One region of the Undibacterium sp. TJN25 genome, then DNA from elsewhere that is predicted to be linked to it. Evidence: predicted binding sites of a transcription regulator. Region 1 holds the regulator's gene; the other holds the start of a gene.
What was found. The regulator NrdR, encoded in region 1, represses ribonucleotide reductase genes. The targets are predictions, from matches to a motif close to CACNANATNTNGTG.

Region 1 (10,145 bases):
TCGCGCCCTAAGTATGAGGGACCCACACCGACATCATTTACGCTGGCCGACGTCGGTAAGTATTTTTTCGATACGGATTTGCGCAATTCTAAATTTAATAATTGCTCAGGTAATATCAGCGGAGTGGACGTATGTAGCGACTCGGATGCCAACTACTCCACACAAAGGATGACAACGTTTACCTTGGGTTTGGGTGTAAATGGCGTATTAAATTACACGGCCAATTATGCGACCGCCACTTCGGGGGATTTTTATAATCTAACGCATAATATTGGCAATACCAATTGGCCAGTCCCAGCCAATAACACGGAAACTGCTGTTGACGATTTGTGGCATGCGGCAGTCAATGGCGGTGGTACCTATTTTAGTGCGAAAGATCCTTCGCAACTGATCACTGGACTGAACGGTGCATTAAGAGCCATCGCCGCTGCAAAAGGCGCCGGCGCGGCGGCAGCAACCAGTACCTTGAATCCTGTGACAGGTGATAGCGACGTATTTCTCGCCAGTTATACCACGGTGAAATGGACGGGTAACCTGGAGAGGCGCACTCTTGATCCGTCGGACGGTACCGTCAGCAAAAGCGCCACATGGTGCGCTGAAAATATTGGGGTAGATACTACAGCGGGTATCAATGCTTGCAGCGGTACGATGAGTGGACTGGTTGGCCCTTCCAGCGATAGCCGAAAAATATACATTTCGAATGCTAGCGGAGCTTTTACCGATTTCACCTATGCTAATTTGTCTACTGCCCAGCAGGCATATTTTTCTGGGACCTTCCTTAGTTCAAATTTGAGCCAGTGGACCGCGCTCAGCTCCGTTCAACAAGGCAAGGCGCAAGGCAGCAACCTGGTAAATTACCTGCGGGGCCAGACACAGTATGATGGTAACTCATCAAATAACGATATCACCAATAATGTTGACAACCGCTTGTTCCGTCAGCGGGATGTGACATTGGGTGATATCACGGAGTCGCAGCCAGCTTTTGTCGGCAAACCCAATTTCAGCTACACCGACGCGGGATATGCGCAGTTTATTGCAAACAGAACACCAGGAGGGTCGCCGGGCAGGGCAAAGATGGTGTATGTCGGCTCCAATGATGGCATGCTGCATGCGTTTGACGCTACCACGGGGATAGAAAAATGGGCCTATATTCCAAAAATGGTCATTCCCAACTTATGGGTTCTTGCCGACAATAACTATGCGACCAAGCATGCAAATTTTGTAAATGGCGCCCCGGTTATTGCCGATGTCTATAGTGGTAGCGCCTGGCATACCATATTGGTTGCAGGCCTCAACGGCGGCGGCCGCGGATATTATGCGCTGGATATTACCGACCCGGCTCAGCCAAAGCTGTTGTGGGAAATTGACCAAAATACGGATGCCGATGTTGGATATAGTTTTGGCCATCCTGTCATCACTAAAAAGCTTGATGGCACTTGGGTTGTGTTGCTGACTTCCGGTTATAACAACACGTCGCCAGGCACAGGTGAGGGTGTAGTGTTGGTCAGAGATGCGTATACTGGCGCTCCAGTAAATACGGCAACCGGCTCTCCCCGTATCACTGATAAATCTGGTACTTCTGCGTCACCCAGCGGGCTGGCTAAGCTGGCCGTCTGGGCAGACAGTGCGGAGATTAACAATACCGCAGGTCCTGCATATGGCGGTGATTTAAACGGCGACTTATGGCGCTTCGATGTTAATGCAGGTACTGTGCTTAAGTTGGCGACATTGAAAGATGCAAGTAACAATTTTCAACCCATCACTACAGAACCTATGCTTGGTAATGTCAATGGCACTAGGGTAGTTTTTGTGGGCACGGGCAAATATCTGGAAATCAGCGATCTGCTTAGCACCGGTGGTCAAAGTATTTATGCAATCAAAGACGATAATGCGACAGCTACTTTGCCCACACTTCGGACGGCCCTGATCAAGCAAACCATTTCAGGTACTGGTAGTACTCGCGCTGAGACTACGCCTGTCGCGGTCGATTTCAAGAAGGACCTGGGCTGGTTTGTAGATCTGCCTGATTCCGGCGAACGGGTGAATGTTGACCCTATGCTGGATGCGGGAACTTTATTCGTTCCTTCAACGGTTCCCTCTGGGAATTCAAGCTCAGTTTGTTCCCCTGCAGGATATGGCTATCTTAATTATTTTGATTATCTTACAGGCCATAGTCTAGGGACCAACGGTGTTGTTTCTCAAAAATTTGATCACCCTATTGTCGGTATGAATATCGTGTATTTACCGGATGGCTCGCGTAGCGTATCTGTTGTAACGTCTGATGATCCGACACCGAAACAACCGCAGGATCCGATTCCCGACGGTGCAAGCGGTTCCGCCTACCACTCCACCAGGGTCATATGGCGCGAGCTGATTCCAGGGCAGTAGACATCAGTTCGTTGATCGAGACATTAAAAAAGCTCTTGCGTCTGCAGGAGCTTTTTTCTTGGTGTATTCTGATTTGGAAACAAGCTGGAAAAACTACGTGGCCCGAGCAGATTCCAATACAGCCCTCCCTATTTGGAGCGGAATGGAATGCTCGCCGAAACATATGGATGAAATTTCGCAGATGCGCTGTTTTTGGCTATGCCGCGTAGGAGCATGTCCAAGTCAGGAGACGGAAATAGCCTTAACGGGCTTTCTTTGATGACGCAGGCGCGCCGCTGTCTATAGATAATACAATTCGCATTTCAGTGTTGACAGGCATTTCATCTAACCTGCCCGGTTTGAATTTCATCTTTTTGCAAGCGGCGATGATACGCTCTTTTTCCTCTTCGGAAAAATTGCTGTCTTCCACGATGACTTCGTCAATTTCACCATTTTCATTGATACGTAATCGTAATATCGCCGCACGGGCGCCTGCTGTGCCTAAAGACAGTGCCAAATCGGGTGGTAAATCCTGTGCAACCTTCGGTTTTTCGGTCAAAAGGTCTGTTGTGAAATAATAAGGCTCCGGCGGCAGCGTCACCTCAAAAAGCGGCGCCATCTTTTTTGCCGTTTCTTCTGGATTGCCTATCAGCTCGCCGGCTGGATTATTCTGCTCATCTTCCATATTTTTTGATGGCGTTTCTTCCGCGGCAACCTGAGTAGACTCTGTGCTATCCGGCAATTGCGGAAGTAAATGGATGGTCAGGTTTTTTTGGGTTGCCGTACCTTCTTTAAATCGATCACCACGCTCTCCATGTGAAATTCCTATGGACAGATAAAGAAGGACGTGTGCCGTAGTAGAGAGCAGCATACTCAGCGCGCGAAAGGATACGCTATTGAGTTGTTCGCTTTCCTGGATGATGAGTGTGAGCGATCTGGATAGTGAAAACTTCATACTCGGTGGCGTGCCAGCTCCATTCAGAAAGTCTTCCAGAAATATAAAAATCGGCTTTTAGCAATATATGCCGGTTAGCGGGCGATTACTCAAGACCTTAGAGTGGTATTGGCCATTATTTGATGAAAAAGCTCGTGAGTTGCGCAAGCTGGGGCGGCGCCTAGTTTTTCTTCACTTCCTGAATCGCCTCGGCAAACTCCGATAAATCCTCAAAGCTCTTGTACACCGAAGCAAAACGGATATAGGCAATCTTGTCCAGACGCTTCAACTCCCGCATTACCAGCTCACCAATATAACCGGAGTTGACCTCCCGTTCGCCGCTGGAAAGCAGTTTTTCTTCTATCCGCTGGATGGCCGTATCGACGGCTTCTGCCGAGACCGGGCGTTTACGTAGAGCGAGCATCAGGCTGCCTCGCAGTTTGCCAGTTTCAAATTCCGTCCTGCTGCCGTTTTTCTTGACGATCACCGGCATTGCCAGTTCTATGCGTTCATAGGTCGTAAAGCGCTTGTCGCATTGCGTACAGCGGCGGCGGCGGCGTATTGTATTGCCGTCTTCAGGCGCGCGCGTGTCGATGACCTGGGTGTCGTCGTGGTGGCAGTAGGGGCATTTCATATAATTATTGTGGATGACCGCAGGTGAAGGTTTTTACTGCAAATGACCGGGCCGGCGACACGAACTCTTTACCCTTCGCGTAGCGCCGACCAGGTTTGTTTCTAGGCGTCTCTTATGAAGCGTAGACCGGGAAAGCGTCTGTCAGTTTTTTGACTTCAGCCTTCACGCGTTCTATGGTCGCTGCATCATGCGGATTGTCCAGCACGTCAGCCAGCAAATGGCCCACCTTGGCAGCTTCCGCTTCCTTGAAACCGCGGGTCGTCATCGCGGGGCTGCCCAGCCGGATGCCGGACGTGACGAATGGTTTTTCCGGATCGTTGGGGATCGCATTCTTATTGCAGGTGATATGTGCGGAACCCAGAATATTTTCTGCTTCCTTGCCGGTGATTTTCTTCGCGCGCAAATCCACCAGCATGACGTGGGATTCAGTACGGCCGGAGATGATGCGCAAACCGCGTTCTATCAATGCTTTTGCCAAGGCGTCCGCATTTTTGACGACCTGTTCCTGGTAGGCCTTGAATTCAGGCGTCAGCGCTTCCTTGAAGGCTACTGCTTTGCCGGCGATCACGTGCATCAGCGGGCCGCCTTGCAGGCCAGGGAAGATCGCGGAGTTGATGATTTTTTCGTGTTCAGCCTTCATCAGGATGATGCCGCCACGCGGGCCACGCAACGATTTGTGCGTAGTTGAAGTAACGAAATCGGCGAACGGTACAGGGTTCGGGTAAACGCCTGCGGCGATCAGGCCGGCGTAATGCGCCATGTCCACCATGAAATAAGCGCCGACATCCTTGGCGACTTTGGCAAAGCGCTCGAAATCGATGCGCAGTGAGTAAGCGGATGCGCCGGCGATGATCAGCTTTGGTTTGGTTTCATGCGCCAGGCGCTCCATCGCGTCGTAGTCGATCTCTTCCTTGTCGTTCAGTCCGTAGGACACGACGTTGAACCATTTGCCGGACATATTCAATGGCATGCCGTGGGTCAAGTGGCCGCCTTCGGCCAGCGACATCCCCATGATGGTGTCGCCCGGCTTCAGCACGGCGAAGAACACTCCCTGGTTTGCCTGCGAACCGGAGTTGGGTTGCACGTTGGCGGCTTCCGCGCCAAACAGCTGCTTGATGCGGTCTATCGCCAGCTGTTCTGCGACGTCAACGAACTCGCAGCCGCCGTAGTAGCGCTTGCCAGGATAACCTTCCGCATATTTGTTGGTCAGTTGCGAACCCTGAGCTTCCATGACTGCCGGTGACGTATAGTTTTCCGATGCGATCAGCTCGATGTGTTCCTGCTGGCGATGATTCTCTTTCTGGATCACGGCAAACAATTCCGGATCGATATTGGCGAGGGTATGGTTTTTTGCGAACATGGCTATCTTCCTGTCGTAAAGGTGAGTGTGGTGGATCAGGCGCCCATCCTGTTCATTTGCCGTACAACGCTGCAGTACATTCGTTGGACAAATAGGGGATAGGCAGCCTTAATCGCTTTTACCATCCAGGCTACCCAGGCGTACGGCTAAGGTCTCTATGCAACAGACCTGAAGAATCTCACGCTTCCCGATGGATACCCATCTTCCGCCGCTATAGCACGCATATTCTTTACAGAACACACCTGATTGGACGTTTTCGCCAGTTACGTGAGACGAAATGGTGCCCAAATTTTACGTTACGCACCCGATTTCAGCAAGTTTAAGCAACGCGCATCAATAACAGGAATTTATATTTCCCTTTTGGAAATTTTTAAAAGGTCGGATAGGGCTGGCTAAAGAGACAAGGCAAGGCACCTGGCAAGCCAGCTTGCTGCGGTAAAGTCCGGAATCTGTAAGCCGCAAGACTAATTTGTCAACAAGCTCTAAAATATGGGCCTGGCACTACGCATTCCCTCATTCCCTAAGTTTCGTTAACGCAGGTCTGTCACATACACAAGGAAAACCATGATCATTCTAATAACCGGTGCAAGCTCAGGATTTGGCGAAGAAATGGTGCGCAAGTTCGCGCGCCACGGCCACAAGGTCATTGCGGCGGCGCGCCGCATCGACAGGCTGAGCACGCTGGCTGCTGAACTGGGCAGCGCAGTCCTGCCGGTGCAGATGGACGTTACCGACAAAGCGTCGGTGCAGTCCGCGTTGCAGGGCTTGCCGGCTCAATGGAAGCAGATAGACGTGCTCGTCAATAATGCCGGCTTGGCGCTGGGAACTGAGCCCGCACACCAGGCCTCGCTGGAGGACTGGGAAACGATGATCGATACCAACATCAAGGGTTTGGTTACCGTCACGCGTGCGGTCTTGCCGGACATGGTCCAGCGCAACACCGGCCTGGTGATCAACCTGGGTTCTGTTGCCGGTTCCACTCCATATCCGGGCGGCAATGTGTATGGCGGCACCAAGGCGTTTGTTGACCAGTTTACCCTGAACCTGCGGGCCGATCTGGTCGGCACCGGTGTGCGTGCCACGAATATTGCACCAGGCCTGTGCGGCGGCACCGAGTTTTCCAATGTCCGTTACAAGGGCAATGATGCCGCTGCCGCCAAGGTGTATGAAGGTACGCAGCCGCTTACCGCAGCGGATATTGCAGAAACAGCCTACTGGATAGCGACGTTGCCACCGCACATCAATGTCAACATCATAGAAATGATGCCGACTTGCCAGGGGTATGGGCCGTTGAATATCAAGCGTAGTTGAAAAAACGCCGTGTTGGCGAGTGCAGTTCCTGATACTCTTTGATACCAACAACGGTTTTCCGGCGGCACAATGGAATCAGGCGGCAAGCTCCGGCTTTGCCTTGCCTGGTTTCCCGATTTTTTGAAACAGGAATATGCAGGACAATTTTAGCTGGAACATCCGGGTCTATTATGAAGACACCGACGCGGGCGGCATCGTCTTCTATGCCAACTATCTTAAATTTTTCGAGCGCGCCAGGACAGAATGGCTACGCGCCGCCGGCATCAGCCAGCAGCAGATGACGCAGGCGCACCAAGTCATGTTTGTCGTCAAGGGCACTGCAGTCGAGTATCATGCACCGGCAAAGCTGGATGATGAACTGAAAATCACGGTGGTGGTCGAAAAGCTGGGTCGTGCTTCTGTACAATTCGTGCAGGAAGCTTGGTGTGGAACCTGTTGCCTGGCCACCGGCAGGATCAAGGTCGGCTGTGTCGGCACTGCCAGCCTGCGCCCCAGCGCAATACCGGCCGACGTACTGGGCAAAATTCAGTAAAGCTGCTGTTTCGGTACGGCAGCACACCGCCAATCCCCCGAACTATTGCATAGTATTTACCATTGCAAACTGTTTATAATCATAACGTCAACTTTAAACACTATGACCGTTACCCAAGATCTTTCCTTTCTTACGCTGATCACCGATGCATCCATCCCGGTACAACTGGTGATGCTGCTGCTGCTGGGTGTGTCCGTGACTAGCTGGACTTATATCTTCAGCAAGATGTTCGCAATTAAAAGGGCGCGCGCGCAGACCGAAGATTTCGAACGCAGCTTCTGGTCCGGCGGCAGCCTGGTCGAACTGTATCAGGCGGCTTCCGCCAACCGCCGCAGCAATACCAACAAAACCGGTGCGCTGGAGCGTATTTTCGAAGCCGGGATGAGCGAATACCACAAGGTGAAAACTGCCAACAAGGGCACGATGGACGGCAGCGCCATGCTGGACGGCGCCCGACGCGCGATGCGTGCGTCTTATCAGCGCGAGATGGATGCGCTGGAGTCACACCTGTCCTTCCTGGCGTCGGTAGGCTCAGTTTCCCCGTATGTCGGCTTGCTCGGCACGGTCTGGGGCATCATGAATGCCTTCCGCGGCCTGGCCAACGTGCAGCAGGCAACGCTGGCGGCAGTGGCTCCCGGCATTGCAGAGGCGCTGATCGCAACGGCCATCGGCCTGTTTGCGGCAATTCCCGCTGTGCTCGCCTACAACCGCTATTCGCACGATATCGACAGGCTCGCAATCCGTTTTGAAACCTTTATCGAAGAGTTCTCCAACATCCTGCAAAGGCAATCTCGCTAATGGCTTCAACGCTACGTGGCGAACGTAAACGCAAATTCAAGGCCGAGATCAACGTCGTGCCGTATATCGACGTGATGCTGGTGCTGCTGGTGATCTTCATGGTGGCTTCCCCCATGACCAATCCCAGTGTAATCAACTTGCCAACGGCAGGGCAATCGACGCAGCCGCCGTCGGACTATATTGAAATTGCATTGCAGCCGAACGCGCCTTCGACAATCAGCATCAACAGCAAGGGCAGCGCCAACGGGAAAAACACGCAGGAAAGCAAGGAAAGCGCGACCAATATGACGCAGCTGCTAAAAAAGCTGCAGGAATATCATGAAGCGAAGCCGGATCTTCCTGTCATGGTTTCCGCCGACAAGGAGATGAAATATGACGACATCATCAAGACCATTTCTGAAGCAAAGAAAATGGGCATTAATCGCGTAGGCCTGGCGACGAAGTGATGCGGAGTGTTTCTGTTTTCCTGACTTCCTTTCTGCTTTGTTTCGGTGGCCATGCGGCCGGACAAGAGACGGGTGGCGGCAGGACAGAGAACACACCGGGCAGTGCGCTGCCGGCAGCAACGGCACAAACCTCCGGCCAAGCGGCCATGGCTGGCGACATCCAGCCGCCCAATGTTCCTTTGCCCGCTCCTGTTACCAGGCCAGATAACGAACCCAGGAACGATTCCGACAACGACGCGGCCGAAACCGATGCGCTTCCGGAAAAATCACGCGACGGCGGAGGCCATCTCAGCCGCATAGAGATCGGCCAGGCCAACGGCGACTGGCTGGGGCTGCTCAGGGAACATATCCCTGAATTCGCATCCAATGAGCCCCAAAACGTCAACCCTGCCATGCTGCGCAAATTGCGGCGCGATATCAGCAACATATTATCGACCGAAGGCTATTTTTCACCCACCATCAATTTCGATACCCAGCCGGCTACCCGCTCCGGCAGCAACGACCGGGTGCTCGTCAATATTGAGCCGGGCCCGCGCACTACAGTACAGGCAGTAGCCTTGACTTTTCATGGCGAGCTGGCCGAAGCCGCCGCCGCGGGCAAGGAAGAAGCAATCAAGCGGCGCGACGCAATCATTGCTGCGTGGCGCTTGCCGCAGCAATCTTTTTTTCGCGATGATGAATGGGCCGGTGCAAAAAGCACGGCGGTTGAAAGCCTGCGCGCGGATACTTATGCATCGGCCAGCATCAGCGACAGCAGTGCAGTGGTCGATGCAGAAAACCACAGCGCCGCATTGCAGCTGGATTTGAACAGCGGGCCGCCTTTCAAGCTGGGCGATATCGTGCTGAGCGGGTTGCAGCGTTATCCACCCGTGCTGGTAGATAGATATAACCCGCCGCGTAAAGGCGAAAATTACTCCCGTACCCGGCTGCTGGAGTTCCAGCGCGCTTTGCAGAATTCTCCCTACTTCACGACCGTATCGGTCAGTGTCGATCCCGATCCTGCCAAGGCAGACGGCGTTCCGGTAGAAGTCAATGTCGTGGAACGCCGCTCCCGCGACCTCGGCTTCGGTGTCGGTTACAGCACCAATACCGGTTTCCGCGGTGAGGTGTCCTATCGGGACCGCGACTTGCTGGACAAGGCCTGGGATATGCGCAGCGCCGTGCGGCTGGAGCAGAAGCGGCAACTGGCCTATGCCGATATCTACCTGCCACCGCGCGATGCGGGCTACCTCGATTCCTTCGGCGTGCTGGCGGACCGTGCCGATGTGTCTGGCCTGCTGGTAACCCGCACCGCCTTCGGCATCAAGCGCACCAGCACGCGCGGGCACCTGGAGCAAAGGCTGGGCGTCAATATTTCGCGCGAAAGGGCAGAGCCTGATGGCGACGTCGCCACGTTCACCAAGGCCCTGGTAGGCACCGTGGGCTGGACCTGGCGCGATGTGGATGACAGTTTTGCGCCGCGCAAAGGACGAATTTATCAGCTGGACTTTGCCGTTTCCGAAAAGGCGCTGATTTCAGACCAGCGCTTTATCCGCGTCTACGGCAAGCACCAGCGCTGGATACCGGTAGGCAAGCAGGATGGATTTGTGTTGCGCGCCGAAGTAGGGCAGGTGTTTTCTCCCACCATCGTCGGCGTGCCCGAAGACTATCTTTTCCGCATCGGCGGCAGCAGTACCGTACGTGGTTACGGTTACCAGAGCATCGGTATCAACCAGGGTACGGCAGTCACGGGTGGGCGGGTAATGACGGCGGCCAGTGCAGAA
Region 2 (10,145 bases), on a different contig from region 1:
CAAACGATGGCACAATGGGTAAAAATCCCGTTGCCGCTCGCCAGAATGTGGCGCTTTTGCCGCACCAGATTGCTCCTCGTCACCTATCCGTTGGCGCGACAACAGAGGCCAGGGGGGATTTTTTATTGGCTGCCTCCCTGTCCAGCGAGTTTGGCTTTACTATTGCCTACGCTGGCATCGTGGGAGCTTTTGACTGCGAGTCTGCATCTGCTACGCCACGCAAACATCCGGCGCCAAATACAAAAATGAGCACCAATGAGCTTATCCGAACAGAATAAACCGACACGCGCACCGGCAGCCGCCGGCACCCGCCGCATGCTGAACCGCGACAAGCTGGAGGCGGACATCCTGGAGCAGGCAGTGAGGCTGTTTGCCGAATGCGGCTATGAAGGCAGCTCGGTCGCGGCCATTGCCGAGCAGGCTGGCCTGTCCAAGCAAAACCTGCTGTATTACTTTCCGACCAAGCAGGCGCTATACAACAGGGTGCTGGACGACGTGCTGGATCAATGGCTGGAGCGTATGGACCTGCTGGCCGACGACAGTAAAGAGCCGCAGGAAGTCTTGCACAGTTATATACAGGCCAAGCTGCGCTTTTCCCGTGAGCAACCATGGGGTTCGCGCTTGTATGCGATGGAAGTGATAGGCGGCGCGCCGATGTACGGCCAGGAAATCAAAAAAAAGCTGGTTCCTTTGCTGCGCAAGGACATCGCCGTGTTCGAAAAATGGATAAGCGAAGGGAAGATTGCCCCGGTCAACGCCACCCATCTGTTGTTCACGATCTGGGCGATGACGCAGTCCTATGCCGACTTCTCCACACAGATGTGTCTGGTGCTGAACCGCAAGCAGCTGACACGCACCGATTTTGCCGACGCTGAAAAACTGATCACCGACATGGTGCTGGCAGCGATCAGCATCACTCCCTCGCCGGTTCCGCAGGGCTGAGCGGCCAGGGCCCTGGCGGGCTGAAAGCGGCGGATATTCGCCGCCAAATACGCTGGTGGTGCGGCTTTCACGCAAAAGATTGCGCCTGCGGCGGATTTACATTTCAAAAACTTTGGTTTACCTGATTTCCTGAGTCATAATCTTGTCGAGAAAGGCAGGATATTTATGGCAACAATGAAGCAGGTGGCTGAGAAAGCGAGAGTGTCCACCACGACGGTGTCGCACGTGATCAACAATACGCGGGTCGTCAGCAGCGATGTCCGCGAACGCGTGCTGACCGTCATCCAGGAGTTGCGCTATATCCCCAGCGCGGTGGCGCGCAGCCTGAAGAACGACCGTACCCACACAATAGGGATGATGATCCCGAACAATTCCAACCCTTATTTTGCCGAACTGATCCAGGGCATAGAGGACGAATCCTTCAAGCTGGGCTACAACATCATCCTGTGCAATTCCTATGACGACCCGAAGAAGCAGGTCGCCTACATCCGTGTGCTGATGGAAAAAAGGATAGACGGCCTGATCCTGGTGTCATCCGGCTCGGACGACGAATTAAGCCAGCTGCTGGACGACGAAAGCATACCGAAGGTACTGGTGGATCGCGAGCTGACCGGTGTAGCGGCCGACTTCATCGAGGCCAATCACGAGCAGGGAGGCTACCTCGCCACCAGCTATCTGCTGGGGCTGGGCCATAGGAAGATTGCCTGCGTCTCCGGTCCACGCGCGCTGCTACCCAGTCGTGACCGCGTCAGCGGCTATATGAAAGCGCTGGCGGAAACCGGCGTGGCCTTCCGCGAAGACTGGCTGCTACATAGCGACTTTACCAGCCAGGGCGGCTTTGCCGCCTTCCAGCAACTGCTGGCGCTGGCAGACCCGCCGACCGCGATTTTTGCCAGCAACGACCTGATGGCGATAGGCGGCATCTGCGCCGCCACGCAGGCCGGCATACGGATACCGGAAGAATTATCGGTGATAGGCTATGACGATATCGCACTGGCCTCGTTCAGTAACCCGCCGCTGACGACGGTGGTGCAGCCTAAATACGACATCGGCGTGCTGACGGCACGGGTGCTGGTGGACAGGATCAATAATGCCGAGCTGCCGTTCCGCCGCGAACTGCTGGCCACGAGCCTGACGGCGCGCCAGTCTACCGCACCTCTGAAGCCGCGCTAGAGCCGGGCAGGCAGCCGGCATTTACATCATCAGGATGGCGGGAAGCATCTCGTTCAGGATGCGGTTCAGCACCTGCAGCAGGATCAGCGCGACCAGAGGTGAAAAATCCAGTCCGCCCAGCGGCGGCAGCAGCCTGCGCAAAGGCGACAGCAGCGGCTCGTTCAATGCACGGATAAACGGCGCGAACGGCGCATGCGGATTCACCCAGCTGAACACCGCCTCAATCACCAGCAGGGCCATCAAGCCATACAGTATCCATTGCACCAGCCTGAATACGGCGAGCAGGGCAAGGCTATAAAAAGAAAACTGCGGGCTTAACCAGATATTGATCACGATGGAAAGCAGAGCAACCAGGAAAGCGGCGATCAGGCTGGCCCAGTCGTAGCCGGCAAACCCGGGAATCAGCCTGCGGATAGGATGCACCAGCCAGTCGGTCAGCTGATAGATGGACTGCGCCAGGCCCATGGGCGGACGCACCCGCTGTACCTGCATCCAGAACCTGAGCAGCAGGAAGCCTGCAAACAACCCGGCAATGGTATCAACGACAAAGGTAAAAATTCCGTACAGCACAGCTTGCTCCTAAAAAAAACCCACTGGGTGATAAACATCACACAGTGGGTATTGTGCCTGAATAAGATCAGGCCTCCAAGCATGCTAAATTATGCTGGACGGGCACCTGTCGGGAAAGGCCATGCTGCTGTTGGGCTTACCACGGTTTTTGCGTCAGGTGTTGCTGGCTTGGCTGCTGCAACTGCAGCTGGTTTCGCCGCTGGCTTGGCCGCTGCTTTTTTAGCTGCTGGCTTGGCCGCTGGCTTAGCTGCAGGTTTTGCTGCTGCTTTAGCCGCTGGCTTGGCTGCTGCTTTTGCTGCTGGTTTGGCCGCAGGTTTAGCTGCTGCTTTTTTAGCTGCTGGCTTGGCCGCTGCTTTCGCTGCTGGTTTAGCTACTGCTTTTTTAGCTGCTGGCTTGGCCGCTGCTTTTGCTGCTGGTTTAGCTACTGCTTTTTTAGCTGCTGGCTTGGCCGCTGCTTTTTTAGCTGCAGGTTTAGCTGCCGCTTTTTTAGCTGCTGGCTTAGCTGCTGCTTTTTTAGCTGCTGGCTTGGCTGCAGGTTTAGCTGCCGCTTTTTTAGCTACTGGCTTAGCTGCTGCTTTTTTAGCTGCTGGCTTGGCTGCAGGTTTAGCCGCCGCTTTTTTAGCTACTGGCTTAGCCGCTGCTTTTTTAGCTGCTGGCTTGGCTGCAGGTTTAGCTGCCGCTTTTTTGGCTACTGGCTTGGCTGCTGCTTTCGCTGCTGGCTTTGCTGCCGCTTTTTTAGCTACTGGCTTGGCTGCTGCTTTCGCTGCTGGCTTTGCTACCGCTTTTTTAGCTGCTGGCTTGGCTGCTGCTTTCGCTGCTGGCTTTGCTGCCGCTTTTTTGGCTGCTGGCTTGGCTGCAGGTTTCGCTGCTGCTTTTTTAGCTACCGGCTTTGCTGCTGCCTTTTTCGCTGCAGGCTTCTTCGCCGCAGTTTTCTTTGCTTCTGGTGGGGTTGGTGCTGTTGCCATTTTGTTTCTCCTTCAAAAGATGGAAAAAATCAATTAAAAAATTAAAATCCGATCAGTAAACGAACGAGCGGATTATTCATCGGCACAAACAGAATGTTGTTTGCGCTAATGAATTCGGCACCAGCTGAACTGCTGCATCCCCTCTATTGATGCAGCGCTTCAGCCATATTGGCTCATTTCCATCCGTTAAATGCAAGGCTACTGCATCAAGGGTTAAAGCTTTAACAGACGGCTATTCAATCAGCCAAAAAAAACGCCTGCACATCGGTGCGGGCGTCGGTATTCTGTGCAGCAAGAGGATTTTGCAACGCCAAAACCGCAACACCCGGCTTTGCCAGGTATTGCGGCGAATTCAGAGCAGCGCTATTCGGTCTAGGACTGTCCATTCAGTTTGGTGAGGCCTCTCGCGTTTGGAGCCCGAAGTATTCGGTCAGGCCCGAAGGTGTGCAAAGGGAGGGCAAACTTGAGTGTCGATCTGAACTTTGGATATCGGCCAAAATTATTCCCAGTTCAGTGCTCCACCAGTTTGATACTCGATCACACGTGTTTCAAAAAAGTTGCGCTCTTTTTTCAGGTCTATCATTTCGCTCATCCACGGGAACGGATTTTCTTCCTGCGGGAATAATGCGTCAAGACCGATTTGCTGTGCGCGGCGATTTGCAATGAATCTCAAATATCCTTTGAACATCGGCGCATTCAAGCCAAGCACTCCACGCGGCATTGTATCCTCTGCGTAACGATATTCCAACTCTACTGCACGTAAAAACAACGATTTAATTTCGTCGCGAAATTCGGCGGTCCACAAATGCGGATTTTCCATCTTGATTGTGTTGATCAGATCGATCCCGAAATTGCAATGCATCGACTCATCACGCAAGATGTACTGGTACTGTTCTGCCGCGCCCATCATTTTATTTTGACGGCCGAGCGCGAGGATTTGCGTGAAGCCGACATAGAAGAACAGGCCCTCCATCAGACAGGCGAAAACGATCAGAGACTTAAGCAGCGTCTGGTCCGCTTCGGTAGTACCGGTCTTGAACTGAGGGTCGGTCAGCACGTCGATGAACGGGATCAGGAACTGATCTTTGTCGCGAATCGACGCCACTTCGTTGTAGGCGTTGAAGATCTCCGCCTCGTCCAGGCCCAGCGATTCGACAATGTACTGATAGGCGTGCGTATGGATCGCTTCTTCAAACGCCTGGCGCAGCAAATACTGGCGGCATTCCGGTGCGGTGATGTGGCGATAGGTGCCCAGCACGATATTATTGGCGGCCAGTGAATCGGCGGTGACAAAGAAACCGAGGTTGCGTTTGACCAGGCGGCGTTCGTCTTCGGTCAGCCCGTTCGGGTTCTTCCACAGCTCGATGTCGCGCTGCATGTTGATCTCTTGCGGCATCCAGTGGTTGGCGCAGCCGGCCAGATACTTGTCCCACGCCCATTTATATTTGAACGGCACCAGCTGGTTGACATCGGTCTTGCCGTTGATGATACGTTTGTCGGCGGCGTTGACGCGGCGGGCCAGTTCTTCTGGCGCGGCGGCAACCTGCTTGACGACCAGCGACGGGTTCAGCGCCACATCCTGCGTCTGCAAACGTGCCTGGTAAGCCGTGTCCGGCTGGCTTGCGGGCCGCTGTGGTGCTGCCGGCGCTACTTCATCATCCCAAGAAAGCATCTTTTATTCCTCTTCATTGCCGGCCGGACTGCTGTATTCCCGCATTCCGGCCTTGCATTTGTATCTGCCTTGAAACAACCGGCAATGCATCTGCCGGCCGCTCCTGCTTTTATTGCTGCGGCGCCCGTCTCTGCAACAAGGCACCGCTGATTCACTTACAGCCGCTGCTTACTGGCAGGCTTCGCACTCTTCAAAGCCGGCATCGCCTGGGCGCAGCACGCATGCCGGACCGTCGAGCTCTTGTTCCGGCGCTGCTGCCAGTGTGCTGGCCATCATGCCGCCACTGCCGCCATCGACTGCCACCGCATTCAGAGCACCGGTCTTGCTGGTCGATTTCTCTGTATGTGTTGCGCCTATGGTACGCAGGTAGTAGGTGGTTTTCAGGCCACGCAGCCATGCCAGCTTATAGGTTTCGTCCAGTTTCTTGCCGGACGCGCCTGCCATATAGATATTCAGCGATTGCGCCTGATCGATCCATTTCTGACGGCGGGAAGCTGCTTCCACCAGCCATGATGGGCTGATTTCAAACGCCGTTGCATACAGTTCGCGCAGATCTTCGGGGATGCGGTCGATTTTTGCCAGGCTGCCGTCAAAATACTTCAGGTCGGCAATCATGACTTCATCCCACAAGCCGCGCTCTTTCAGATCACGCACCAGGTGTTCATTGATTTCTGTAAACTCGCCGGACAGGTTCGACTTTACATACAGGTTCTGGTAAGTCGGTTCGATACAGGCAGCAACACCGATAATGTTGGAAATCGTTGCCGTAGGCGCAATCGCCACGCAGTTCGAATTACGCATGCCGTACTGTTTGATGCGGTCGCGCACCAGTGTCCAGTCCATGCTTTCCGACATATCCGCTTCCAGATAGCCGCCGCGTTCTTCGGCCAGCAGCTTCATCGAATCCTGCGGCAGGATGCCTCTGTCCCACAAGGAACCGCGGTATGAGCTGTAACGGCCACGCTCTTCCGCCAGTTCGGTCGATGCCAGATAAGCGTAATAGCAGACCGCTTCCATCGATGTATCGGCAAACTGCACTGCTTCGTTGGAAGCATACGGCACGCGCATCATATGCAGGCAATCCTGGAAACCCATGATGCCGAGGCCGACCGGACGGTGGCGCAAGTTGGAATCGCGTGCCTTCTTCACTGCATAATAGTTGATGTCGATCACGTTATCCAGCATGCGCATCGCTGTGCTTACAGTTTTTTTCAATTTAACGTGATCCAGCTTGCCGTCTTTCATGTGCGCCGGCATGTTGACCGAGCCCAGATTGCAGACTGCGATCTCGCTGTCGTTGGTGTTCAGTGTGATTTCCGTGCACAGGTTGGACGAATGCACGACACCGACGTGCTGCTGCGGCGAACGGATATTGCAAGGATCCTTGAATGTGATCCATGGGTGACCGGTTTCAAACAGCATCGACAGCATCTTGCGCCACAGGTCCAGCGCAGCGACTTTCTTCGCCAGTTTCAGCTCGCCGCTGGCGGCCTTCGCTTCGTAGCCGGTATAGGCCAACTCAAACGCCTTGCCGTATTTATCATGCAGGTCAGGCACATCGGATGGGGAGAACAGGGTCCAGTCGCCTTTTTCCATCACGCGTTTCATGAACAGGTCGGGAATCCAGTTGGAGGTGTTCATGTCGTGCGTGCGGCGACGGTCATCGCCGGTGTTTTTACGCAGGTCCAGGAATTCCTCGATGTCCATGTGCCAGGTTTCCAGGTAGGCGCAGACCGCACCCTTGCGTTTACCGCCCTGGTTGACGGCCACAGCAGTGTCGTTGACCACTTTCAGGAACGGTACAACGCCTTGCGATTTACCATTGGTCCCTTTGATATGGGCACCCAGCGAGCGCACCGGAGTCCAGTCATTGCCCAGGCCGCCGGCATATTTGGCCAGCAAGGCGTTTTCCTTGATTGCTTCGTAGATACCATCCAGATCGTCGGCGACCGTGGTCAGGTAGCAGGAAGACAGCTGGGAACGCAGCGTGCCGGAGTTGAACAGGGTCGGGGTGGAGCTCATGAAGTCGAATGACGACAACAGGTTGTAGAACTCGATCGCGCGGGCTTCGCGGTTGATTTCGTTCAGCGACAGACCCATCGCTACGCGCATATAGAAAGCCTGGGGCATTTCTATGCGGGTATCGCGGACGTGCAGGAAGTAACGGTCGTACAAAGTTTGCAGGCCGATGTAGCCGAACTGCAAGTCGCGGTCGGCAACCAGCGCATCCGCCAGTTTTTTCAGGTCGAACTGGGCCAGCTTGGAATCCAGCAGCTCGGCTTCTATACCCTTCTTGATGAATTTAGGGAAATAGTCGATGTACTCGGCGGCGGCGTCCTGCTGTGCGACTTCCTTGCCGAACACTTCCTTGCGAACTGTATGCAACAGCAGGCGGGCGGTGACCTGACTATAGGCCGGTTCTTTTTCCATCAGTGCACGCGCTGCCAGGATGGCCGATTTGTACAATTCTTCGACAGGCACGCCGTCGTACAGGTTTTTCAATGTCTCTGCCAGGATCGCTTCGGCATCTGCCAGGTTTTCCAGTCCTACGCAGGCGGCACTGATCAGCGCGCGCACCTGGGCCACGTCCAGCGGCTGGCGCTGGCCGTCAACGATCATATACAAAGGGGATGCCGCAGTGTCCGTTGCGGCAGGGGCGACCTGCGAACGGCGCTCTTCCATGCGCTTGGCGCGGTACAGCACATAGGCGCGGGCAACGTCATGCTCGCCGGAACGCATCAGTGCCAGTTCCACCTGGTCCTGCACATCTTCAATATGGAAAGTGCCGCCGGTAGGCTGGCGGCGCACCAGCGCCGACACGACATTGGAAGACAATTGTTCCACCAGCTCGCGCACGCGCGCCGACGCTGCACCCTGGCCGCCATTCACCGCCAGGAAAGCCTTGGTCACGGCGATAGAAATCTTGGACGGTTCGAAACCGACCACGGCGCCGTTACGGCGAATGATGCGGTATTCGCTGTAACCGGAACCTTGCGCGGCGGCGCTATTTGCATTGTGCGCGGCTTGCGATGCTACCGATGCCAGGTCAGGTGTCGAAGGGGTGGATATTTCAATTGAAGAGTGCATTTCGCCTCCAGGGTCAGCATTATTAAGTACGAGTCGGCAGCGCCACGCAGCAGTACTACAAGCTAGTTGCGGGCATTGTCGGATTAATCAATATAAACAAGGTGTTGCGGTGTATTGCAAAGCCGGATCGCTTCTTTTCCGGTCGTTTTTCAGCATAAACAGCGTCATTTTTTACTTCAGACCGAAAACAAAAGCAAGGTAGGGAAACAAATAAAAACCACTAGATATAGTGTACAAGCCTTGATTTGCACTAATTCTAGTGCCGCTATGCGGGCAATGCAACCGCTTTCTTTGCTAAAAAGAGAATTATTTAATCGATATAAAAGTCGTTGCGCCGATTGACTTTTTCAAACGTCGAATACAAAGGTCGGTATCGCGTGAGTGAGTGCTAACCTTGACGCTGTTGCGAAATTTTCCTGTACCTGCCGGCGGTAAAATTTCCAGTCGAAATGGGGGCCGGGATCGGTCTTGCGGCCGGGTGCGATATGCGAATGCCCGGTGACATGCGTCAGCGGATACGCTGTTATTAAGGCGGCACTGAGATCGGCCAGCATGCGGTATTGGCTGGCTTCGAACGGCAGCGCGTCGCTGCCTTCCAGTTCTATGCCGATGGAAAAATCATTACAGCCGCTGCGACCGCCAAACGACGAGGCGCCGGCATGCCAGGCACGCCTGGCGGCGGAAACAAACTGCAGCAGGCTGCCATCGCGCCGGATCAGGAAGTGGGATGACACCTGCACGCCGCGCAGCGATTCAAAGCTGGGGTCGGCAGCGGAATCCAGCCGGTTCAGGAACAGCTCACTAATATAAGGACCGCCGAAGCGGCCGGCAGGCAGGCTGATGTTGTGAATCACCAACAGCGAAATGGCCGTGCCGTCCGGCCGTTCGTTCGCATTCGGAGATTCCAGCCGGTCGGCGCCGCTGCACCAGCCGTCTTCGCCGATCAGCAGGCCGGAACCTGCAACGGATGCGCTCATGGGCGGGGATCTCCTTATTCCTCGTCGCCGATCTTCAGCTTCTGTATCTGATAGCGTAGCTGGCGGAAACTCACGCCCAGCAGCTCGGCCGCCTGCGTGCGATTATTGCGTGTCCTGGCCAGTGCCCGCCGTATGACCTCCCGCTCTATCCTCTCCAGGTAGTCGGGCAGGCTGCAGGGCAAATCGGGCGCGGCAAATATGTCATCGCCTCTAGGCTCCTGTACCGGCTGGCTTGCCGGTTCTCCAGCCCCGCCTTCAGCAATAGTAGCGGCCGAAGATACCGATACAGGCAGGACTTCAGCCCCGGTAGGGGCTTCACTCGCGCTGCGGTCGCTTTTGCCATTCCGTCCGTTGCGCAGCGCCAGGTCTTCCTGCTCTATATGGCCGTTGTCGGCAAAGGCGACCGCCCTCTCCAGGATATTTTCCAGCTCGCGCACATTGCCGGGAAATTCATATTCCTTCAGTGCCTGCAGCGCGTCCGCAGACAGGCTGATGGCCTCGCCAGGGGGGCTAAGCCGCTGCAGGATTGCGGCAGACAGTTCAGCGATGTCTTCCAGCCTCTCGCGCAGCGGCGGCAAGCCCAGCTCGATCACATTCAGCCGGTAATAAAGATCTTGCCGGAACTTGCCTGCCGTCACGCAGTCTGCCAGGTTCTGGTGGGTGGCGCTGATGATCCTGACGTCCACCGGCTCTTCCACGGTAGCCCCCACCTTGCGCACGCGGCGCTCCTGAATCGCGCGCAGCAGCTTGACCTGCATC

Region 2: ACO0LO_RS11950 (ribonucleoside-diphosphate reductase subunit alpha) is a predicted target of NrdR. The motif match lies at 8,628-8,641, and genes of this name have one in related genera.

Annotation. Positions count from the first base shown of each region.
Region 1 is NZ_JBMPPM010000005.1:7,483-17,627, forward strand. Features, by position in the region: gene ACO0LO_RS13380 (pilus assembly protein) at 1-2,388, shown strand, start outside; gene ACO0LO_RS13385 (energy transducer TonB) at 2,630-3,322, opposite strand; gene nrdR (transcriptional regulator NrdR) at 3,483-3,935, opposite strand; gene glyA (serine hydroxymethyltransferase) at 4,048-5,295, opposite strand; ZMP/ZTP riboswitch at 5,421-5,572, opposite strand; gene ACO0LO_RS13400 (SDR family NAD(P)-dependent oxidoreductase) at 5,860-6,606, shown strand; gene ybgC (tol-pal system-associated acyl-CoA thioesterase) at 6,740-7,138, shown strand; gene tolQ (protein TolQ) at 7,241-7,936, shown strand; gene ACO0LO_RS13415 (ExbD/TolR family protein) at 7,936-8,382, shown strand; gene ACO0LO_RS13420 (autotransporter assembly complex protein TamA) at 8,382-10,145, shown strand, end outside.
Region 2 is NZ_JBMPPM010000004.1:386,674-396,818, forward strand. Features, by position in the region: gene ACO0LO_RS11920 (hypothetical protein) at 15-278, shown strand; gene ACO0LO_RS11925 (TetR/AcrR family transcriptional regulator) at 256-942, shown strand; gene ACO0LO_RS11930 (LacI family DNA-binding transcriptional regulator) at 1,108-2,115, shown strand; gene ACO0LO_RS11935 (YggT family protein) at 2,137-2,685, opposite strand; gene ACO0LO_RS11940 (hypothetical protein) at 2,775-3,650, opposite strand; gene ACO0LO_RS11945 (ribonucleotide-diphosphate reductase subunit beta) at 4,150-5,322, opposite strand; gene ACO0LO_RS11950 (ribonucleoside-diphosphate reductase subunit alpha) at 5,491-8,409, opposite strand; gene ampD (1,6-anhydro-N-acetylmuramyl-L-alanine amidase AmpD) at 8,757-9,386, opposite strand; gene ACO0LO_RS11960 (sigma-54-dependent transcriptional regulator) at 9,401-10,145, opposite strand, start outside.